3 regions of the Peribacillus sp. NPDC060253 genome follow, and region 2 is predicted to be linked to each of the others. Evidence: riboswitches for the same ligand, from Rfam matches in the RefSeq annotation. Region 2 holds a riboswitch; each other region holds the start of a gene.
What was found. Region 2 has a riboswitch for glycine ahead of ACFWE9_RS02725 (M20 family metallopeptidase). Riboswitches for the same ligand answer to the same signal wherever they lie in the genome.
Positions count from the first base shown of each region.

Region 1: it holds a riboswitch for glycine, as region 2 does, so the genes downstream of both, ACFWE9_RS21700 (amino acid permease) here and ACFWE9_RS02725 (M20 family metallopeptidase) in region 2, are expected to answer to the same signal.
Region 3: it holds a riboswitch for glycine, as region 2 does, so the genes downstream of both, gcvT (glycine cleavage system aminomethyltransferase GcvT) here and ACFWE9_RS02725 (M20 family metallopeptidase) in region 2, are expected to answer to the same signal.

Region 1 covers NZ_JBHXAS010000115.1:11,532-14,293, reverse strand. The annotation lists partial or broken gene ACFWE9_RS21710 (NAD(P)-binding domain-containing protein) at 61-174, shown strand; gene ACFWE9_RS21705 (hypothetical protein) at 201-428, shown strand; glycine riboswitch at 710-809, shown strand; glycine riboswitch at 813-869, shown strand; gene ACFWE9_RS21700 (amino acid permease) at 1,225-2,604, shown strand.
Region 2 covers NZ_JBHXAS010000005.1:58,314-69,392, reverse strand. The annotation lists gene ACFWE9_RS02745 (DUF948 domain-containing protein) at 1-430, opposite strand, end outside; gene ACFWE9_RS02740 (aminopeptidase) at 659-1,771, shown strand; gene murC (UDP-N-acetylmuramate--L-alanine ligase) at 1,868-3,172, opposite strand; gene ACFWE9_RS02730 (DNA translocase FtsK) at 3,455-6,118, opposite strand; gene ACFWE9_RS02725 (M20 family metallopeptidase) at 6,720-7,907, opposite strand; glycine riboswitch at 8,174-8,277, opposite strand; gene ACFWE9_RS02720 (DUF1444 domain-containing protein) at 8,651-9,457, opposite strand; gene ACFWE9_RS02715 (thioredoxin family protein) at 9,508-9,819, opposite strand; gene ACFWE9_RS02710 (hypothetical protein) at 9,930-10,478, opposite strand; gene ACFWE9_RS02705 (YtoQ family protein) at 10,562-11,011, shown strand.
Region 3 covers NZ_JBHXAS010000002.1:102,989-114,067, reverse strand. The annotation lists gene ACFWE9_RS01295 (DEAD/DEAH box helicase) at 1-513, opposite strand, end outside; glycine riboswitch at 881-968, shown strand; glycine riboswitch at 972-1,055, shown strand; gene gcvT (glycine cleavage system aminomethyltransferase GcvT) at 1,188-2,294, shown strand; gene gcvPA (aminomethyl-transferring glycine dehydrogenase subunit GcvPA) at 2,312-3,658, shown strand; gene gcvPB (aminomethyl-transferring glycine dehydrogenase subunit GcvPB) at 3,651-5,114, shown strand; gene ACFWE9_RS01275 (rhodanese-like domain-containing protein) at 5,265-5,648, opposite strand; gene ACFWE9_RS01270 (lipoate--protein ligase family protein) at 5,848-6,684, shown strand; gene ACFWE9_RS01265 (vitamin B12-dependent ribonucleotide reductase) at 7,073-9,643, shown strand; gene ACFWE9_RS01260 (hypothetical protein) at 9,787-9,972, opposite strand; gene splB (spore photoproduct lyase) at 10,109-11,079, shown strand, end outside.

The DNA of each region.
Region 1 (2,762 bases), on a different contig from region 2:
TCTAGTAACAAATACGATAGATTAAATAAATGATGAACTATAATAATTAAGAAGGGACGAATGGACCATGGCGAAACAACAATCGGTGTGATAGGTTTAGCCGTAATGGGTAAAAGTCTAGCGTTAAATATTGAAAGTCGAGGTTATTCTATTTCTGTTTACAATCGTCCGTCTGAACTGTAAAGGGGGTATGAACTAAAATGAGTAAGGAAAAGAAAATCAAGCTAAAGAAGCCAAAGAAGTGGTGGGTATGGGTTCTAGCCATTATCCTCATTGCTAATATAGCAAGTGGTTGGGACAAAGAGGAAGTTGCTAAAGAAGAGAAGGAGGGTGCCTCTAAGCAATCCATACTGCTGCAAGGATTCTCGCGAGTCTCGCAATACTTCAATTTTCTCTTTTTCCATACATCAATTGTGTTAAAAATATAGACATTATATCCTTTCCCATCTTTAGATTTAGAAGTATTTTCAATGGACAAAAATGCCTAAATCCTTCGTTTTTCTCAGCATCCGTTCAAAAGTGGGTCGGTTTGCACCTACGATTCAACAAATTTGATTTTGTAAGTTAATAACTTCTAATTTATGAACTGTCAGAAAAATCGATATCGTCTATGTTTAAATTTCAGAAAATAAGCATTTTTCAGATAGTTATTGTAATTTCCATTAAAACCCGTTAAGATACAACTATTAAAGCAACTTTATATCAGCGGATGATGATTGTGGGAGAGACTAAACGTTGTTTAGCACCGAAGGAGCAAACCCTAAAAAGCAGGGAACTAATCTCTCAGGTAAAAGGACTACAATTGGACGCGTCTCTGGAGAGAGCCACAGGCCACCGAAGGAGTTAAACTCTCAGGTAAAAGGACAGAGGAAGATAGGAAGACCCCCCTATCTTTCCTTTGTCCTTTTTTGTATTTGGAAAGATAAAAAAAAGGAAAAAGAGAGGAGTATGCATTGAAATTTGTTAAAAAAAGAGTCAATCTATTGAATTCAACGATTAATGCACTATGTTTTTTCGCAAGATTGGCAGATTAGAAAAAAATTTAAAAAGGAACAGAATATGAATCTGTTATGAAAAAAATCTATATCTTGCACCTATTAAAGAAAGCGCTTACACGAGTGGGGTCATTCTCCCAGTACCTAATTATTTAACCCATTGAAGGATTGACCCTTTAGTCAGGAAAAAATCATAAATAGCCTATAAAACTAGAAAGTGGGAAATCGCATGCAGGAACAAAAGTTAGAGAGAGGCCTAAAAAACAGACATGTACAACTCATCGCTATTGGTGGGGCAATCGGAACGGGATTATTTCTTGGGGCAGGAAAATCTATTCATTTAGCAGGACCATCAATTTTATTTGCTTACATGATTACAGGCGTCATTTGCTTTTTAATCATGCGCGCACTTGGAGAATTACTCTTATCCAATTTGAACTATCATTCTTTTGTTGACTTTGTAAGAGAATATTTAGGTAATATGGCAGCATTTATAACTGGGTGGACCTACTGGTTTTGCTGGATTTCAATTGCAATGGCAGACTTAACAGCAGTTGGTCTTTATACCCAGTATTGGTTTCCCTCTGTACCACAGTGGATGCCAGGATTATTTGCGCTTGTCATTTTGCTATTTATGAATCTTGCAACCGTAAAACTTTTTGGCGAAATGGAATTCTGGTTCGCATTAATTAAAGTCATCGCTATTCTAGCACTAATTGTTATCGGTATTTTCATGATTATTAAAGGCTTTTCCACAGATTCAGGCGTAGCCAGTTTCACGAATCTATGGAGCCACGAAGGAATGTTCCCAAATGGAATAAATGGCTTTATCCTCTCATTCCAGATGGTAGTGTTTGCGTTTGTTGGTATTGAACTTGTAGGACTTACAGCTGGTGAGACAGAAAATCCAGAAAAAGTTATCCCAAAAGCAATCAATAATATTCCTATTCGGATAATAATTTTCTACATTGGCGCACTTATTGTCATTATGAGTGTTTATCCGTGGAACGCAATCATCCCATCGGAAAGCCCATTCGTCCAAGTATTCGTGGCTGTTGGTATCGCTGCGGCTGCTGGTATCGTCAATTTTGTCGTCCTAACATCAGCTGCTTCAGCATGTAATAGCGCAATCTTCAGTACAAGCCGGATGGTATACTCACTTGCCAAAGATAAAAATGCACCTGTGCCATTTGCAAAACTTAATGCCCGTAAAGTACCTGCCAATGCATTGGCCTTTTCAACTGTCGTCATTCTAATTTCCGTTGTATTGAACTATTTAATGCCAGAAGGAGTATTTACGTTAATTACAAGTATTTCTACAGTATGTTTCATTTTTATTTGGGGAGTTACTGTCATCAGTCATTTAAAATACCGCAAAACAAGGCCAGATCTAGCGAAAATGAACAAATTTAAATTACCACTTTATCCAATTTCTAATTATTTGATCCTTGCTTTCCTAGTGTTCGTACTTGTTGTGCTTGCCCTTTCGGAGGATACTCGTGTTGCCTTGTTCGTAACTCCTATTTGGTTTATTATGCTGATTGCGATTTATAAGATGCGGAAAACGGAGGTAGATCATTCGAATCAGAGGAAGGCAGCGGGAAATTAAGTGGCAATCTGCCCGCATTAATAAGCAACCATTAAGATATCTGAATGATCATATTTTGATGAGAAAAAGATTATTTTAGAATAGTTTTGTTAGCGCTTTCAAAAATGCTTGACATAATTAGCCACAACTACTATTCTAAATTTACCAAATTGAATAAG
Region 2 (11,079 bases):
CGGGGCTCGGGGCAGCCTGTTTGGTTCTTGACTTCCATTTGTCCCGAATCTCTAAGGCTACGTTACTCCATTGTACAATTTGTGAGATTCGTTCTTGATTATTATCAATCTCCGCCTGCACTTTATGGGAAACCTTTTGGACCGAAGAATTAAAGCTAGAGATGGATGTACCCACTTCCTTCACAGCATCAACCACTGTGTTCAGGTTTTCTGACTTATGCTGCAAATCTTCAGCCAACGTATTTGTTTTATGTAATAACTGGGTAGTTTCGAGCGTTATGCCCTGCATTTGGCTCTCAAGTCCTGTCAGCGTCCGGGCCACACTGTCCAGGGTGGTTTGAAGTGATGTCAGTACCTTTGTTAGGAATATAACAAGGATCAAGAAAGCTATCGCTGCAACAGCAGCACTTACGTATAAAATAATCTCCATTGGAACACCTCCGAAAAAAATCGACTTATTTGGTAACTGATAGTTATTAATTACCCCTTCCCTAATATTATAAACTTATTTATTTTTTCAATATACCCTATCAAACCCTAATCTGGAAATATTATTGTCTAAATCCAGTTCCTCCATAAAATTCTACGGGTGACACTTATGGCCGGAAATCGGGTATGATAGAAAGATAAGTCGAATTTATACAATGGAGGTATTTTAATGAAAGATCCCAGAATTGAAACATTGGCCAAAAACCTAATCAATTATTCCGTGAAGCTTCAAAAAGGTGAAAGAATCTTGATCGAAAACTTTGGATTGCAGCGTGAACTTGTTAACGCCCTTGTTAATGAAGCCTATGCAGCAGGTGGTTACCCGTTCGTTCTTTTAAAGGATCATCAAGTGGATCGTGCCTTGTTGATGGGTGCCAAAGAAGAACAGTACAAGATGATGGGTGAGTTTGAAGCGAACGTAATGAGCCAGATGGATGCATATATCGGCCTACGCGCCGGGGATAATATCAATGAACAATCCGATGTCCCTCCAGAGAAAATGACGATTCATGGACAAACAGTCGGTAAAGTACATAGAAATATCCGCGTGCCAAAAACAAAATGGGTCGTCCTTCGCTACCCGACAACTTCCATGGCCCAATTAGCCAAAATGAGTACAGAAGCTTTCGAAGACTTTTATTTCGAAGTCTGCAACCTCGACTATGGCAAAATGAGCAAAGCCATGGACAGCCTTGTTGAATTGATGGATAAAACGGATAAGGTCCGCTTAACTGGGCCCGGTACGGACCTAACCTTCTCCATCAAGGACATTAAAGCCATCAAATGTGCAGGTGAGCTGAACATTCCTGACGGTGAAGTATATACGGCTCCTGTGAAAGATTCCATCAATGGAGTGATTTCGTATAATACTCCATCCCCTTATCAGGGTTTTACTTTTGAAAACGTGAAGTTAACATTCAAGGATGGAAAAATCGTTGAAGCAGTTGCGAATGATACGGAACGCATTAACAAAATTTTTGATACTGATGAAGGAGCACGATATGTCGGTGAATTTGCAATTGGTGTAAATCCTTATATTCTACACCCGATGCAAGATATCCTCTTTGATGAAAAAATTGATGGAAGTTTTCATTTCACTCCCGGACAATGCTATGATGATGCCTTTAACGGAAACCATTCAGACATTCACTGGGACCTGGTCAATATTCAACGCCCTGAATATGGCGGAGGGGAAATCCATTTTGATGACGTCTTGATACGTAAGGACGGACGTTTCGTTTTACCGGAACTGGAAAATTTAAATCCAGAAAATTTAAAATAACGAAAAAACCGGCAGCATACTAAATATGCGGCTGGTTTTTTTTATTAAATACCGATAAAAAAACGACCGACCCACTAAACGGGATCGATCGTTTTTTTATTTTACCTGCAGTGAATGCTCGTAGGCAGCTTGGAACTTTTGAATGTCCCCCGCACCCATGAATAACACGACACTGTTTTCATGATTTTGCAATATTGATGTTGTGTTCTCCGTAATCAGCTCGGCACCAGGAATTTTATCTTGAAGGTCTTCAATCGATAATTTCCCTTGATGTTCACGAGCAGATCCAAAAATTTCACATAAGTATACTTTGTCGGCCAAATTCAAACTGTCGGCGAATTCATCCAGGAATGCTTGCGTTCTCGAGAAAGTATGCGGCTGGAATACCGCAACAACCTCACGCTCCGGATATTTTTGACGCGCTGAATCAACAGTTGCTGAGATTTCAGTCGGATGATGCGCATAATCATCAATGATGATCTGACTTCCGATTTCCTTTTCGGAGAACCGGCGTTTAACTCCGCCAAAAGTGCGCAATTGGGCTTTCACAGCTTCCGTATCCAAGTTTTCATATTTACAAAGTGCAATGACACCAAGTGCATTCAATACATTATGCTTTCCAAAAGTAGGGATAGTAAATGTATCATAGTAATTGTTTCTTACATGCACATCGAAAGTAGTGCCATCCGGAGAGACGGAAACATTTTTCGCTTGAAAATCATTTCCTTCTGCAAATCCGTAAAAAATAACCGGTACTTTCGCCTGAATATGTGGTAAATGCTCATCATCACCGCACGCAATAATGCCTTTGTTGACTTGAAGGGCCATTGCTTGGAATGCCTCGAACACGTCTTCGACATTTGCGTAATAATCGGGGTGATCAAAATCAATATTCGTCATGATTGCATAATCCGGATAATAAGAAAGGAAATGACGGCGATATTCACATGCTTCGAATACGAAGTAATCGGAATTCACGATTCCTTTACCCGTTCCATCCCCAATCAGAAAGGATGTCGGTTTAGCGCCACCCATTACATGTGCAAGTAATCCGGTCGTTGATGTTTTTCCATGCGCTCCCGTAACCGCCACACTGATAAAGTTTTTCATGAAATCACCAAGGAAACGGTGATAACGGATGATCGGCAAACCAAGTTCATTTGCCCTCACGATTTCCGGGTGACTATCCGGAAACGCATTTCCTGCAATGATGGTCATTCCAGGTTGTATATTTTCCTCATTGAAAGGAAGGATGTTAATCCCGGCTTTTTCTAATGCCAATTGTGTAAAAAATTCTTTTTCGTAGTCAGAACCCTGCACTTCAATATTCATATCATGCAGTATTTGTGCAAGAGCACTCATACCCGACCCTTTAATTCCCACAAAATGGTAAGCAGTCATAAAGCGAACCTCCACCAATCGTCTACCTGTATGACAGTATATGACGTCATCTTTTATTTGTTTTTCTTTACGAGACTTGTTAGAAACGCAATTTCTTCATAGGTTTAATGCTTATATTTTCAATCATTCATCAACAAATAACTATTATATCACTTTTTTATTCATACATCCATGTCAGGCAGATGCCAATTTATCAAATCATTGGCTTTTCCGTCCATTAAGGTGATAACAACGGGTTTTCACCCTTTCACATTATATACAATTTCCTTTTAATCGGTTCTCTTAATTACCATCTAAAAATTCCAGTTCTTCTTCTGTAATCAAAACATCCCTGGGTCTTGATCCTCTGGATTCAGATACGACTCCCTGCTGCTCCATCATTTCTATTAGACGCGCTGCACGGTTATAACCGACTCTGAAGCGCCTTTGGACGCTTGATGCAGATGCAGCCTGCTGGCTCACGACAAATTCACAAGCCTCGAAAAACAGTTCATCCGCTTCTTCAGTGACCTGGGCCCTATTCAGTAAGTCTTCCTGTTCAAAAAGATACTTCGGTTGCTGCTCCAATTTCACGTGGTTGACGACTTGATCTATTTCTTCGTCGCTTACAAAAGTTCCTTGCAAACGAACCGTTTTTGATGAACCGTTTTCAGCAAATAACATATCTCCTCTTCCTAACAGCTTTTCTGCTCCCCCACTATCGATAATCGTGCGCGAGTCGACCTGGGAAGAAACAGAGAACGCGATCCTTGTCGGGATATTTGCCTTGATCAATCCAGTGATGACATCGACTGAAGGTCTCTGAGTGGCTACAATTAAATGAATGCCACAGGCCCGGGCTTTTTGAGCAATGCGACAGATCGCCTCCTCAACATCAGCCGGGGACATCATCATTAGATCCGCAAGCTCATCGATGATCACCAGGATATAGGGCAGCTTGTTCGAATATTGACCGGCTTTTTCCGCTTGGTCATTAAAGCGGCTGATATCACGGACACCGGCATGTACAAACAATTCATAGCGTCGTTCCATTTCCTCTACCGCCCATTTCAACGCAGCCGTAGCGGCCTTTACATCGGTTATGACCGGACTGACCAAATGCGGGATTCGATTATACGGGGCAAGCTCGACCATTTTCGGATCGATTAATAGTAATTTCAACTCCTGAGGCGTCGCCTTATAAAGCAAGCTGACCAGCATGGTGTTGATACAGACACTTTTCCCTGATCCCGTTTGTCCGGCAATCAATCCATGAGGCATTTTTCTCAAATCCGTGATAATAGGCTGCCCTGATATATCAAGGCCGAGTGCCACTGCAAGAGGTGATTCATGCTCTTGAAATTCAGTACTTTCCAAAACCTCTCGCAAAAATACCGGCTTGCTTTTCCTATTCGGAATCTCAATCCCAATTGTATGTTTACCCGGTATCGGCGCTTCCATCCGCATATCCTGGGCGGCAAGGCTTAATTTGATGTCATCCATCAGGTTTGTCACTTTATTCACCTTCACTCCCGGTTCCGGATGCACTTCGAAACGAGTCACTGCCGGCCCTTGAGTGACATTGACAACTTTTGCACGGACATTAAAATTTTTCAACGTCTCATCCAGTAATAAAGTTTGTTCCTCGAGCCACTCATCATCATGCACAGCATAAGTAGGAGGTGTCAACAACTCAATATTTGGAAACACATAGTATGGATTATCATCGACTTCCAGGGAACCAAAAGATTCTGGGGCTGCACTCTGTCTCCCTTCTGCTTTGGAGAAGGCTGCACCACGATTACCACTTTCAGAAATGGAAGTTTCATGGACCGGGTTCGAACCGATATTGGCTTCAACAGCATTTTCGGGCTTGGCGACCTTTTCGGAAACATAGTTGGTTTCCGTAAAGTTTACGGGTTCTGGAGTGACAGGAGTTCCATCTTTCAACATACCCTTGCCTTCCTCCGTCTGCCCTTCAGGAATGGTTGGTTTCGCTTGTCCTGCCTCCGCTTCATCAGCATTAATTAGAGGTTCCTTTTCAAGTGAAACTATTCCCCTTTCGGCATTAAGGCTTTTTTTTTCCGGGATCATTTTATTCAAGAACTCGTTTCTTTTTCGATCTTGCTTAAGCATCATCACATTAAAAGGGATATGTTTTTTCGTTGGTTTAGGCTGTTCATCCGGTATCACAGATGATGATTCACTTGCATGACTCATCGGTTGAGGTGATAGTACCGCGGTTTCCCTAGGAACCTCTATAGCTTCAGGCGGTGCATCTTCAACCTGTTCCATTATGGATACAGCGACTTCTCGTCCAAAATCATCATGATCGTGTTCATAAGCCTTTTTTTCTTCCACTTGCTTTGTTATTAGTTCAGCGGGCTCGCTTACTGGTTCTTCAGGTGCCGCCTCAATGGAATTTTCACGAAAGAAAGCGGGTATCTCCGACCCTTCTCTTTTTTCTTCCACTTGTTCTGGTACAAGAACGGATGGTTCTATCTTCAATTCCTCATAGGCTGTTGGAACTTCAGGGATTGATGCTGGAATATCATTATGAAGTTCTTCTTTTTTAAGAACAGGCAGTGTGCTTTCTAATTCATATTCGACAATTTTTTCAGAAGGGACGATCTTTTTTTCCGGACGGCGAAATCCATAAATAGGTGAAGGGATTTCCGTTGGGCGGAATGGAGTATTCGACGGGACTATTTTTGGGTTTGAATCCCGATTCGTGCTTCTCCTTTTTGGTTCAGGCTCCCGATTCGTGCTTCCCCGTTTTGGTTCAGGCTCCCTCACTGGCCTTCTCGTTTCTTTGGTCATGTTTCCCTGCTTTGGTTCGCGATCTTCTTTCTTTCTTTCCCTAGGGCTTCTTTTGTTATGCTCCCTGTCGGGAATGAGAGGAAACTTGAACTCTCCTTTTGGATATTGAAACAGGATTTTTGTATCCGGATCTTTTGTCTGGGACATTTTTTCCACTGTTTGATTATAAACTTTTATTTCTTCTTTCTTTTCCTTAGAAATCTTCGAAAAATCCATATTCCTTAATGTTTCTTCATCAAGCGGTTCATCTATAATAATTTCTTCAATTTCAATAATTTCCTCTGCTTGGAACCATTTTTTCATCTTATTTAGCCATTTCAAACCTATCACTCTTTCTACATCTGTAGTTATGTAACTAATTCTACCAGTTATTTTTAAAATATCGAGAAAATTTAAGCTAAATTGGGATTTGTATGTACATTTTTTTCCGATTCTTTACCAACTCTACGTTTTTCGCCTAACTCCTACCCTACTAAACCCCTTCTGAAAAGAGTTTAAACCTATCCGCCGCGAAATAACTTTAGTCCCTAGTCTACTATTTAAATAAAACACCGCTGTTAAATCGCGTTTACAAAGAGATTAAGTTTCCATGCAACTATTAGAGACGTCCGTAACACATGCCATCACCCTATACGAAATCGCCGGTGGCATTCATATAACTGCTGAAACTTATAAAACACCGTTCGTTTAAACCGAACGGTGTTTTGTGGGTTCCAGCGTTTTTTTTGCTAAGAAAGGGCCATTTTGACTATTCCGATTCACCAAAGCTGCATACAACTTGTGCGACTGATTTGGCAGCGATCAATAGGGCATCTTCATCTATATCGAATTTAGGATGGTGATTGAAATAAGCCCTTTCCACCCCTTTTGGTTTACAGCCGATGTAAAAGAAGCAGCCAGGAATCTTTTCTGCATAATACGAAAAATCTTCCGAACCTGAGAACATCGGAAATTCCATGACCTTCTTAATATCTTTGTCGTTCATACTTTCAAGGCTATTTTTCACGAATCCAGTCAGTTCAGGGTCATTATATAACGGTGGATAATCAGGCACATACGAAAGTTCACACTGAACACCAAATTCCGTTTCTATCCCTTTAACGATCCGGTGGACTTCCTTATCTATCAGCTTTTGTGTCTCTGCTGTCATGTAACGGACATCCCCTTCTATTTCTATACAATCTTTAATGACATTAAAACTACCTTTTCCATCAAAAGAACCGATCGTAACCACGCCCATATCAAAAGGGTTCAAGCGGCGGCTGATAACGGTTTGCACGGCTGTGACGAAATGGGCACCTGCTACAATTGCGTCATTGGCCATATGCGGGGATGAACCATGGCCGCCCATGCCTTTTATTTCCAATTTGAAGTAGGTCCTTCCAGCCATCGAAAAGCCGCTGCGATATCCAATTTCCCCAGCTGGATATGTCGGGAATAAATGAATGCCAAAAACAGCATCCAGTTCATCCAGAACCCCTGATTCCATAATACTTTTTGCACCTCCAGGGGGTGTTTCTTCTGCATGTTGATGAATGATTTTAATGGTACCGGAAAGGGAATCTTTTAACTCTACTAGGCAGTCTGCCAGGACCAATAAATAAGCGGTATGGCCATCGTGTCCGCAGGCGTGCATGACACCTTCATTTGTTGATCGGAACGGAACCTCCGTTTCTTCTGTAATCGGCAATGCATCGAAATCGGCTCGTAGACCTATCGTTTTCCCTGGTTTCCCGCCTTCGATCGTTACGATGACCCCTAATCCATTTCCTGCATTCGTTTGAATGTCCACATCTTTACCCTTATAAAAATCAATGATATATTGTGCTGTTTTCTCTTCTTTGAAGGAAAGCTCGGGATTCTCATGTAAATGACGGCGGATTTGAACCATTTCCTCTTTACGGGCTTCAAGCATGTTCATTAATTGATTTTTCAAAATATTTTCCCCCTTTATTTCAATATAAGTTTTTGATCAGGAAGGCCTTTCGAAATGGAAGGCTTCGTTTCGCTGCACGCCTGCCTGTCAGAAGCCAAATAAAGCTGGCCCCATTCTTTTTTGCACGCCAAAAAAGGACAGAAAAGGGTTGCGTAAACTTACTGCTCCCCTTCTCTGTCCTTTTTACCTGAGAGTTTAACTCCATTTTATTTTCTGGAGATTTCCCCTTTGGTGGCATCATGTTTCATACGCGCTCTCCAGAGTTGCGTCCAGTTGCGGTTCCATTTACCTGAGAGATTTGATCCAAGGGTGATTTTTGGAACTTGCTCCTTCGGTGGCATTATATTTTGCACTCTCCCACAACATTCATCCGCTATATAATTTAAATATTCAGTTTTTTAAAATCGTGAACCAATTCAGACTGAAACTCATACCAGTCCCTATTCACCATCAGCAATAATCTCTATTTTCAAAATAATCTAACTATATTATCACCCATACTAAAATAAATTTCAACACCATTAAACAGAACATTCCGGAGATATCCCTCTCGGAATTATGATTACTTACGGCTGTAAAAAAAAAATTCCTTGCTGCTTTGTCACTCACGCTTCCTTTTCATTGAACATATGGACCTGAAAACTTCTAACTCTACTAAACTTGCACATAGTACTCCATAAATAAAGGACCACTGCCAAGCTGGAACTTTTCCATGCTGACACGGTCCTATGTTTTTCAATGATTCATTGTTCACGCTTTTTGTTTTTACCCATAATGAAGATGGGCTCCAACTCATTTTCTTCGTAAAGGAATGATAGAGCCGTTATCGGTACATGACCGCTCGCAAAGAAGCTCATGGCCATTTGTGCCAGAATATCATATCCCGTATCGTTCTTCACATCGGCAATGATGATGACATCCTGATGCGGAATGGCCACCGCCATGGTCCCCTCCATCTTGTCCTTCATGTCCCGAAGCCAGGAGTCGTTAAGAATTCGGCTAGCATCATATCCATCATTGGTGTTTAAAAAGTAAAATTTATTACCGGCAACGATATCCGACTTCATTTCAGTGGAAAGGGACCGGGCATTGAAAAGGGCAATTTCACGGATCCTTTCACCCTGCCAATTTTCCCGTTGAATCATCTTTTCATCAATCAAACGGTAGGTCTTCCCCAAATCGAGTGCGTAAAGTATCCGGGTTTCAGCCGTATGCTCATCGAATAAAAAAGGATTTCCTTCTTCTGATTCCATTGGAAAGGAAGTCGAACGGATGACAGGGAAAATGGATTTCTCCTTGCCTACCATGCTGTGTTCTCCGCCCATTACATTCAAGGCCTCTTCCACGTAATAGGCAACCTCATCGATGGCTTTTTCCTGCACGTTTTCATAGTTAGCAAGTACAGGAGGCAACTCGATGGTGATCCCCTTCCCGGTTTTCACATTTTCCACCCGTAACGTATCTTGCTTGCTATCGAATTTGAATGATCGGTTATCATCTTTTAAACGATCCTTCAAGATATTTTTCAGCTTCGTGCTGTCCATTTTCATGTTTGACCCTCCTCTTCATTGAAAAATCCCCAGCGAGAAGGGGAAATTGATTATAGTGATTGAATGAATTCCTCAATTTGTTCTTGTGTTTTGCGATCCTTGCTCACGAATCTGCCTAGCTCTTTGCCATTATCATAAGCAATGAAACTTGGTATACCGAATACATCATTAGCTGCACACACATCGATGAATTCATCTCGATCTACATAAATGAATGTAAAATCCGGAAATTTCGTTTCAATCTCGGGCATGATCGGTTCGATTACACGGCAATCTCCACACCATGTTGCTGAAAAAAGAAAAATATGTTTGCCTTCATTTTTTAATGCATCATATTGCTCCACAGTTTGTAAATTTTCCATTTGAATATTCCTCCTGCTCTAAATGATATCTTAGGTTTTATAATCCCATCATACCAGACTCTCTAGAAATCAACCATTAATACGGATTGGTTGAACGACAGCACTTTTACTTATTTTTGCGGCACAGATGAAACGACTTCCATCATTTGTTTCGCATCGGTTTTTAAATGGTCCTTATCCGTTTCCGTTGTCAACTTGACTCCACCGATCCCCACTGCTAGCTCATACTTTTCATTCGGTGACTCTTTAATCGAGATAAAACCGAACTTATCATCATTTTGAAATGAATGCAGCACCACATATTGATCATCTTGTTCCTTTATCGCCAAAAATAAGACGGAGCTGTCTTCCTTTTCATTAGGATTGACAAATAATATATAAATCTTATCACCTTTTTGTAAAATCAAATTATTATCATGTTCTTCCACTACTTTAAAACCCTTTGGCATATATACCTGAATAAGCCCTGCCTCAATATTGGGCTGTTTTTCATCGTTTCGAAATGCCAATTCTGCGGCCTTCTCTGCTTTTTTTGTTTGTCTATCGATACTGGAGCAGCCCACAATCAAACTGCTCAATATCAGAAATATAATAAGAAATTTTTTATTCGATAAAGCCATTGTCATTCCTCCAGCCGTCACTTTTACTCTCTTATGCATACTATTATCCTTATTTATGAAATTCATCCATTTTCTCAAAACATGATACAATGAAAGCAATTTAAATTCAGAGGAGGAAAACCATGAAATTAACCGTTTATCTTGCTGGGGAAATCCATTCAAATTGGAGAAGTGAGTTGAGAGATAAGGCCGCTGCCTTGAAGCTACCGTTAGAATTTGTCGGTCCGATGGAGAACCATGAACGATCCGATCATATCGGTGAAGATATTCTTGGTGAACAACCGAACCCGATTCAAAAGGATACGGCCGCTTCCCAAATTAATAATTTGCGGACAGGTCTTTTGATGAAAAAAGCTGACCTGGTCGTTGCTCTGTTTGGCGAGAAATATAAACAATGGAATACCGCCATGGACGCAAGCACTGCCGTTTCACTCGGTAAACCGCTTATTTTGATCCGCCCCGAATCCCATCACCATGCCTTAAAGGAATTATCAGAAAAGGCGAGTGTCACGGTCGAATCCGTGAATCAAGCCATGAAGGTGCTCTCTTATATTTTTGAAGATGGATTGTGACTCTCCCTTGACGAACCAATCATGCCTGCCATTCTAGAATAATGCATTCATCAAGGTAAAAGGGAAAA
Region 3 (11,079 bases), on a different contig from region 2:
GAAGTCATATTCCTGATTGAAAATAATATCACGATGTGGAGCGCGTTTCGCTGTATCTATGGATGAAATGACCACATCGCAGGAGTCCCAAACATAACTTTTTCGCTGAACGACTGCTGGAATATGAAACTTGGTATTCAATTCAAAAGCCCATTGTGTCACAAGGGAGGCCGGTACAAGGATCAATACTTTTTTTACAAGGCCTCTAATCATATACTCTTTTAGGATCAAGCCAGCCTCGATTGTTTTTCCGAGCCCTACCTCATCGGCTAATATGGCTTTGCCATTCATCTTTTCCACTACTTGTTTTGCTGCTTCCAATTGGTGGGGAAGCGGGGTTAACTGCGGAAGGTGCTTGGGCGCCTGTAAACCTTCAAAATCTGGGATGATGAGATTTTCCTCCATTTGAACAGCCAGCTTATACAGCTCCCAATTTCCCCATGGACCATCATTCTCAATCTTTTGTAGAAACTCGTCATTCCATTCAGAATTGAAGGATATATTGATTTTCATAGAAATAACTCCCTCTTAAATCATAAATTCCTTAATATAAGGTCAAAATCCGAACATTACATATGTAAAGTAAGAAAAATATTTATCTTCAAAAGATATTGCAGAGATAAGTTTCTTAGGGTAGGATATAAGTATATTTAGAAAATTCTAATTTACAAACGCTAAAAATGAATCGTTTTATCTCGATTTTGCAGTTCGCGTGCTCTTAGTATGAGCTATAGGCTCCTGCTTTATCCATGATAACTGAAGGAGATCATTCAATTGGTTCCGGAAAGTTTTTGGAGTGTGGGGTCTTTAAATGCTTCCGATGCTTTACTAATGGTTGGGAGTGATTCACTTGCTTTCATTGGTAGACATTTATATGCGGGTGAAGATAAGGGGAGAGACTACGGATGTAGCGCCGAAGGAGCAAACTTAGCAGTGAATCTCTCAGGCAAAAGAACTCTTATTGGACGCAACTCTGGAGAGCGCCGCCCGTATTGGGATGGCCACCAAAGGGGAAAACCTATTATATAGGTAAACTTTCAGGTTTCAGGACAGAGAAAAAGCTCAAACGGGCTTTCTCTGTCCTTTTTTGTGCTTTTTTTACATCATGACTCAGGATTTCTGATGGGTATGACAAGAAGCTTTTTGAAGCCGATTTAAATTTTAAAAAATCCGAGGGGGGTCATTTTTTGACCAATTTAAAAAGAACACCACTATTTGAGGTTTATCGTGAATGCGGAGGGAAAACGATTGATTTTGGCGGCTGGGAACTTCCTGTCCAATTTTCGGGTATCAAGGATGAACATGAAGCCGTACGTACTAAAGCGGGTTTATTCGATGTTTCCCATATGGGGGAAGTGGATGTTAAGGGTCCTGGAAGCCTTTCTTTTTTACAGAAGATGATGACCAATGATGTATCAAAGCTGCAACAGGGTGGTGCCCAATATACGGCTATGTGTTATGAAAACGGAGGCACGGTAGACGATCTCATCGTTTATAAAAGGGCTGAGGATGATTACCTGCTAGTAGTCAATGCAGCGAATACAGAAAAAGATTTCAATTGGCTGCAAGCTAATCTTTCGGAAGATGTCCAAATTACGAATGTATCGAGTGACTATACACAGCTAGCACTTCAAGGACCATCTGCAGAAAAGATATTGCAAAAACTATCAGAAAATACTGCCTTAAGTGAAATTGGATTTTTCAAGTTCAAGGAAAATGTCATGATAAATGGTATCTCCACGATGGTATCCCGTACTGGATATACGGGTGAAGATGGTTTTGAAATATATAGCCGCAGTGAAAATGGCCCGGCCCTTTGGAAGGCAATTCTTGATGCTGGCAAGGAAGAGGGGATACAACCGATAGGTTTAGGTGCCCGTGATACCCTGCGTTTTGAAGCAAAACTGCCGCTTTATGGGCAGGAGCTTTCAGCGGACATCACCCCAATAGAGGCCGGGATTGGCTTTGCGGTTAAAGTGGATAAGGAAGCTGACTTTTTCGGAAAAGCAGTTCTTGCTGAGCAAAAGGAGAACGGGACTTCTCGCAAGCTTGTAGGAATTGAAATGATTGACCGTGGCATTCCTCGTCATGGTTATAAGGTTTACAGCGGAGACAAAGTCATTGGCGAGGTCACCACTGGTACCCAATCTCCAACATTGAAGAAAAATGTTGGATTGGTACTTATCGATAAGGAATTTTCGGTACTGGATGCCGAAGTCGAAGTGGAAATCCGTTCCAAACGATTGAAAGCCGTTATCATACAAACACCTTTTTATAAAAAACCACGTAAATAGAGGGGAATGGTCATTAGATGAAACATCGTTATTTACCCATGACAGAGCAAGATAAAAAAGAAATGTTAGAAGTGATAGGGGTACCTACTGTTGAAGACCTTTTCAATGATATCCCTGAAAGTGTTCGCTTTCAAAGAGAATATGACATCAAACAAGCTAAATCAGAGCCTGCACTAATGAAAGAATTATCGAAGCTTGCTGCCAAGAATGCGGATCTTAAAAACTATGCATCATTCCTTGGCGCGGGTGTGTATGACCATTATGCACCAGTCATCGTCGATCATGTTCTTTCACGTTCTGAATTTTATACGGCTTATACACCCTATCAGCCTGAAATTTCACAGGGGGAGCTGCAGGCCATCTTTGAATATCAAACGATGATCTGTGAATTGACGGGAATGGATGTAGCCAATTCCTCCATGTATGACGGAGGAACGGCGCTAGCTGAAGCAGCCATGCTAGCTTCAGGCCATACACGCCGTAAAAAGATTCTCATTTCAGGAGCAGTACACCCTGAATCGAGGGAAGTCGTGAAGACCTATGCAAAAGGCCAACGCGTTGAAGTGATCGAAATTCCTTATAAAGACGGTGTGACGGATATGGCTGCTTTAAGGGAATTGGCCAATGAGGACGTTGCGGGAGTGATTGTGCAATATCCTAACTTTTTTGGACGCATCGAACCATTGAACGAAATGGAAGAAATCATTCATGGCGTTAAGTCCATGTTTATCGTTTCCAGTAACCCGCTTGCACTGGGAGCCTTGACATCACCAGGTACACTCGGCGCAGATATCGTAACAGGAGATGCCCAGCCATTCGGCATTCCAGCTGCTTTTGGTGGCCCCCATTGTGGATATTTTGCAGTCACGAATAAACTTGTTCGCAAAGTGCCGGGCCGTCTCGTCGGTCAAACGGTGGATGAAGATGGAAAAAGGGGATTTGTGCTGACGCTCCAAGCACGTGAACAGCATATTCGCCGTGATAAGGCCACGTCCAATATTTGTTCCAACCAAGCTTTGAATGCCTTGGCAGCTTCTGTTGCAATGACCGCGCTTGGGAAAAAGGGAGTCAAAGAAATGGCCGTGCAAAATATTCAAAAAGCACATTATGCAAAAAAAGCTATTAAGGAAAAAGGGATAGAACTGATGTTTGATGGTCCATCGTTTAATGAATTTGTGATTAAACTTCCTTCTTCGTTTTCAGAAATCAATAAAAACTTATTTGAAAAAGGAATGATCGGCGGCTTTGATTTAGGTACCGTTTATCCTGAGCTGAAAGACCATATGCTTGTCGCAGTAACGGAACTTAGAACAAAAGAAGAAATTGATGCACTTGCGCAGGAATTGGGGGATCAACATGAATAATCAAGATCAAGATCAATCACTCATTTTTGAAATCAGTACATCCGGTCGAATCGGATACAGTCTGCCAGAAATGGATGTGGCAACTATTCCGCTCGAAGAAATTCTTCCTGCCGACTACATCCGTAAAGAAGAGGCACAGCTTCCTGAAGTATCTGAACTGGATATCATGCGTCACTATACGGCACTCTCCAAACGTAATCATGGGGTGGATTCGGGTTTTTATCCGCTTGGTTCATGCACGATGAAATATAATCCGAAAATAAATGAAAATGTGGCCCGTTTTAACGGTTTTGCCCATATCCATCCATATCAAGATCCGACTACTGTTCAGGGAGCTTTGGAGCTTTTGTTTGATTTACAGGAACATTTAACGGAAATCACAGGGATGGATCAAGTGACGCTGCAGCCTGCAGCAGGTGCTCATGGTGAATGGACAGGGCTAATGATGATTCGTGCTTTTCACGAGGCGAATGGTGATACAGCACGGACGAAAGTGATTGTACCTGATTCTGCACATGGTACGAATCCAGCTTCTGCCACTGTTGCCGGACTTGAAACGATAACAGTGAAATCCGATGAAAATGGATTAGTCGACCTTGAAGATTTAAAGCGTGTGGTGGGATCGGATACGGCGGCATTGATGCTGACGAATCCAAATACGCTGGGATTGTTTGAAGAGAACATTTTGGAAATGGCACAACTTGTCCATGATGCTGGTGGGAAGCTTTATTATGACGGAGCCAATCTGAATGCAGTTCTTTCGAAAGCCCGCCCGGGTGACATGGGCTTTGATGTGGTTCACTTAAATCTCCATAAAACGTTCACAGGCCCGCATGGCGGCGGCGGTCCGGGTTCTGGCCCTGTTGGGGTAAAGGCGGATTTGATTCCCTACTTGCCTAAACCACAGGTGGTCAAACAAGATGAGCAATTTGTACTGGATTATGATCGCCCGCAATCCATCGGCAGGGTAAAACCTTATTATGGAAATTTCGGAATAAATGTAAGGGCATATACGTATATTCGTTCAATGGGTCCTGATGGTCTTAAAGCCGTCACCGAGAATGCTGTCATCAATGCCAATTATATGATGCGAAGGTTAGAACCATTTTTTGACTTACCATATAATCGCCATTGTAAGCATGAATTCGTATTAAGCGGACGTCGCCAAAAGAAATTGGGGGTCAGGACTCTCGACATAGCCAAAAGGCTGCTTGATTTCGGTTATCATCCGCCAACCATTTACTTCCCGTTGAACGTGGAAGAAGGAATGATGATAGAACCGACTGAAACGGAGTCAAAAGAAACACTTGACGCTTTCGTCGACGCAATGATCCAGATAGCCAAAGAAGTGGAGGAAACTCCGGAAGTCGTTCAGGAAGCTCCACATACAACCGTTATAAAGCGGCTTGATGAAACTCTAGCAGCAAGAAAACCGGTTCTGCGTTATCAAGTCTAACCTGATAGCCTACATGAAAAAATCCCTGCCTGCCGGCGGGATTTTTTTCATGTTATGTATTTTGTGAAAGAATTCATCAAAGTCGATGAGCTAACTTTCATTTTTTTACATGAAGGCATTTTAATTAAAAAGAGCCCATGCGATGGGGTCTTATTTCTTTGCTTTGATTTTCCCGGTCCACATTTTGAAACCGCCCTTTAGATGAAATAGTTCCCTGTAGCCCTTTTTGTATAGCATGGCTGCAGCTCTTCCGCTGATGATTTCGCTTTGAGCGTACAAGTATACAGGCTTGTCCGGCCTGATTTCGACCAAGCGGGTTTTCATTTGCGTCATAGGGATGTTTCTTGCGCCTAAGATATGACCATTATCAAAATCATTCGGTTCCCGCACATCGATTAGTTGCACTTTTCTGTAGTTAGCGATAAATTCGTCCTGTGATAATGTTTTAACGATTTTACGCTGGCGGTACCAATTAAAAAGTGAATACACAATAACCGCTCCTACGACGATGAGCAGTGTATATAATAGTTCCAAACATAAAAACTCCCTTCTACCTTAACGAATACAGACAATACTTATTATATAATTGCTTTACTTAATAATCAAAAAGAATTTTCATCAAATTCTCTATCGACTTAATAGCACTTTCTTTTTTAGAGTGTTAAAGTCTGTTAAACTACTACATGTGAGTTTTTTTGGGGGAAAAACAGTCTATTTGAAATGAGGGGTAAGGATGACAAAAGTAAAATGGGGATTTATAGATTCTGGGTATTGTTCACCGGCTTTTAATATGGCGCTGGACGAGGCCCTTTTAAATTGGCAAAGCAAAGGGGAAATTCCGCCAATCATACGCTTTTACGGTTGGGATCCAGCGACATTGTCGATTGGTTATTTTCAAAAGGCAGAAGCGGAAATTGATTTGGAAGAGGTCAAAAGGCAGGGCCTTGGTTTTGTTCGCAGGCCAACTGGAGGACGAGCAGTACTGCACGAACATGAATTGACATATAGCGTAATCGTTCCAGAATCCTATCCGGGAATGCCAACTACCGTTACTGAGGCATATCGGGTCATATCGGAAGGAATATTAATGGGGTTCAGGAACCTTGGATTGGATGCTTATTTTGCCGTGCCTCGAACCGAGCAGGAGAAAGCGGCTTTAAAAGCACCCAAATCATCCGTCTGCTTTGACGCTCCAAGCTGGTATGAACTGGTCGTTGAGGGTAGAAAGGTTGCTGGCAGTGCGCAAACCAGGCAAAAGGGCGTCATCCTTCAGCACGGGGCCATTTTACTTGATCTTAATGAGGAAAAGCTATTTAGCGTATTTAAATTCTCGAATGACAGGGTTAAAGAAAGAATGCAAAAAAACTTAAGGAACAAAGCTGTGGCGATAAATGACATTGCCGGTAGAAAGATTTCCATCCCGGAAGCGAAAGCTGCTTTTGAAAAAGGTTTTGCCGATGGACTATCGATCGATTTAGAGCCATATGTCCTCACTGAACAGCAATTGTTGGAAGTGAAAGCCATTGCTGAAAGCAAATATGAAAGCGATGAATGGAATTTCATGAGATAGAAAAAGCAGAGTGATTAGAATGGAAAATAAAAAATTTTTCAGATTTGTTTGACCAATAAGCTATTCCTTGCAGGGATAAGCCCTAAAAGGGATGGGGAAAAAGCAAGGTCCAAATTAGTTGAAATCTGATGAAAAATTATTGTAAATCGACATTTTCCTCCCTTTTGCTAACTATATTAATTGATTTATCGTTTGACAAAATTAAAAGTTATTCAACTCAAACACAATATATAGTGGTTTAAATATTTAAAGTGACACTATATGTTGATTTTTGAGTTTCGCTATGATAAATTTAGGATACTTGTTAAGCGAAACGGACATGTAAGGCTACATATAGATTTTTGCGGCGGCAAGAACGGATCTTGAAACATATAAAGGAGAGGGAATTATGTCGGTTGTAATAAAAGAAGCTTTAAAGGTTGATCTAGAAAGGTTGAATAAGGATATTTCTTTATTTCCCCAGGTACACCCTGTAACGGCTGATATGAAAATGACGCATAAGGGAGTGTCCCGTCTAGTCATGCTTGACCGCTATTCTTTTAAGGATACTGAAAAAGTCACGCTCTCGGCAGGAGATTTCGTCGTGTTGACGATTAAGGAAGATCCGAAATTCCCGGCACGGGGTCTCGGTTACATCGTTGAAATAGATTGGGAAACGAAAAAAGCCAAGGTATTGGTGGATGATGAATTCCGTGGTGTATTGGATAATCCGGAAGAAGTGGAGACGGGGATTATAAACCGCCCGTTGGATATTATCGAAAAGCCGCTTGAAATATACTATGAACAAATTGCGAAACGTAATGCAACCGGATTGGCTTCAGTTGAAACAACGGAAGAAAAAAGAACGGAATGGTTCAATAAATTCTATGAAGAATTAAAGAACCTTAATTTTGTCCCAGCAGGACGCGTATTATATGGGGCAGGTTCCAATACGGATGTTACTTATTTCAACTGCTATGTGATGCCATTCGTACCGGATTCACGTGAAGGGATTTCCGAACATAGGAAACAAGTGATGGAAATCATGAGCCGCGGCGGCGGAGTGGGTACGAACGGATCGACACTGCGTCCAAGAAACACGCTGGCTAAAGGGGTTAATGGAAAATCCTCGGGTTCAGTATCATGGCTTGATGATATTGCGAAATTGACGCATCTTGTTGAACAGGGCGGAAGCAGACGCGGTGCGCAAATGATCATGCTTGCTGATTGGCATCCGGATATTGCAGAATTCATCATTTCCAAAATGCAAAATCCCAGGATTCTGCGTTACCTAGTGGAAAACACTAGAGATGAAGCCATCAAGAAATATGCGATGGATAAATTGAAATTCACGCCGCATACCGAACAGGAATCGGCTATGTATCAAGGAATCATCAATTATAAAGAGATTCCCGGTCTAGGTGGATTTAGCGAGAAAATCATTAAGGATGCAGAAGAAAAGGTACGTACTGGCGGAACGTACAGTGTCCATAATCCAGATTTTCTTACAGGTGCCAATATCTCGATTTGCTTGACCAAGGAATTTATGGAAGCAGCAGAACAAGATGCAGAATACGAATTGCGTTTTCCTGATGTTGAAAGCTATAATGCCGAAGAAATGGCTACTTATAATGAAGAATGGCATAAAGTCGGTGATGTTCGCGAATGGGAGAAGATGGGTCACAAAGTCCGTGTTTACCGTAAAATCCGAGCTAAAGAGCTTTGGAACTTAATAAACATTTGTGCGACATATTCTGCAGAACCTGGTATTTTCTTTATCGATAATGCTAATGAAATGACTAACGCTAAAGCATATGGTCAACAGGTCGTAGCTACGAACCCATGTGGTGAACAGCCATTGGCTCCATATTCAGTATGTAACCTTGCTGCTGTCAATTTAGCGGAAATGGCTGATAAAGACAACAAAACGGTTGATTTCGAGAAGCTTAAAGTTACCGTTGAAGTCGGTGTGCGGATGCAGGACAATGTCATTGACGCAACTCCTTACTTCTTGGATGAAAACAAAAAACAGGCTCTTGGCGAGCGCCGGGTTGGACTTGGTGTAATGGGTCTGCATGACCTGTTAATTTACTGTGAAACGGAATACGGATCTGAAGAAGGAAATATGCTGGTTGACAAGGTGTTTGAAACGATTGCGACTACTGCTTACAGGGCTTCCGTGGAACTTGCTAAAGAAAAAGGCAGTTTCCCGTTCCTGATCGGGTCAACGGATAAAGAAACCGATGAGCTTAGAACACGCTTCACACAAACCGGATTTATGGAAAAAATGCCGGAAGATATCAGGGAGAGTGTTGCTGCACACGGAATCCGCAACTCTCATTTATTGACTGTTGCTCCTACAGGAAGCACAGGAACGATGGTTGGGGTATCAACAGGTCTTGAGCCATATTTCTCCTTCACGTATTTCCGCAGCGGACGACTTGGTAAATTCATTGAAGTTAAGGCTGACATTGTACAGGAATATTTGGACCGTCATCCAGAAGCAGATACAAAAGAGCTTCCAAAATGGTTCATTTCCGCAATGGAATTAGCGCCTGAAGCACATGCTGATGTTCAGTGCATCATTCAACGCTGGATTGACAGCTCGATCAGTAAAACGGTCAATGCTCCTAAAGGATATACTGTTGAACAAGTTGAAAAAGTATATGAACGTCTATATAAAGGCGGAGCAAAAGGTGGTACGGTGTATGTGGATGGCAGCCGTGACAGTCAGGTTCTTACGCTCAAAGCGGAAGAAAACCAAATGGACGAGCAGCTTGAAATGGACGAATTGAATGATGTGGAAGTTAAGAAAAAAGTCGTATTGGTCGATACGATAAATGAACTGCGTTCGACGAATGTTACAATTGGATCGGAAGTAGGCAACACGTGTCCAGTCTGCCGTAAAGGCGAAGTACAGGAAATGGGCGGATGTAACACTTGCACGAATTGTGGAGCACAATTAAAGTGCGGGCTATAAACTGAAAGAACAAAGGTCGTTAAGTGCGCTGGAAAGTTAATCTTAACGGGGTTATATAAAAAATCAAAAGTTCAAGCAAGACAAAAAGTATAGGTAATGAAGAGAAGACCGAATCCTAGGATTCGGTCTTCTCTTTGCATTACTCAACCATTTTCATTTTGCTGGGCTATTTCCTTTTCGGCTAAGTATTGGTTCCCATCTTTCAATACGGAAAATTTATCGACAGAGTCTCCAGGGATATTCCTCGGATTTGGATATTTATTATCGGTTTGGACGGTCATTACTTGTTTTCCCATACCATTTGTCAAGAATTCTTGTTTATTAGCCATTTTGCATCTCCTTCATTTGATTTTCCCAATTAAAAACAATCATGAGGATAACAGAATAAAGAAAAACTATCCTTATTGATTAGATTGTCTAGTTTGATTGAAAATATGACAAATCCACAAAAGAATGGAGAACAAAATGAAGCCTTTTATCCCACAGTTAGTATATATCGAGCCTAGGGCATTGGATTACCCGCTTGGACGGGAATTGAAAAAGAAATTCGAGGATATGAATATTGAAATCCGTGAAACCACATCACATAATCAAATTAGGGATCTTCCTGGAGAAAATGATTTACAAAAATATCGTGTCGCCAAGTCGACTCTTGTGGTCGGGATCAGAAAAACATTGAAATTCGATTCATCTAAGCCCTCTGCTGAATATGCCATCCCGTTGGCTACTGGTTGTATGGGGCATTGTCACTATTGTTATTTACAGACAACACTTGGGTCAAAACCATATATTAGGACATATGTGAATCTTGATGAGATTTTCGAGGCAGCCGAAAAATATATTAATGAGAGAAAGCCTGAAATTACCCGTTTTGAAGCAGCCTGTACATCCGATATCGTCGGAATTGACCATTTGACACATTCATTAAAAAGGGCTATCGAATATTTTGGGAAAAGTGAATATGGAGTTCTCAGGTTCGTAACGAAATTTCATCATGTCGATCACCTTTTGGATGCTGAACATAATGGAAAAACAAGATTTCGGTTCAGTATAAATTCACGTTACGTGATAAAGAATTTCGAGCCCGGCACTTCGAGCTTTGAGGAAAGAATGGAAGCGGCGCGTAAAGTGGCAGGCGCCGGATATCCCTTAGGTTTTATCGTAGCTCCAATTTATCGTCATGAAGAATGGAAGGCAGGCTACCATGAATTATTCGAACGGTTAAGTGATTCATTAAAAGGGGTGGATATTCCGGATTTGACTTTTGAACTAATCCAGCATCGGTTCACTGGTCCAGCAAAAAAAGTGATTCAAAAAAACTATCCGAAAACAAAACTGGAACTGGATGAAACGAAGCGTAAATATAAATGGGGCCGATATGGAATTGGTAAATATGTTTATCAAACCGAAGAAGCCGCAGAACTGGAAACGACCAT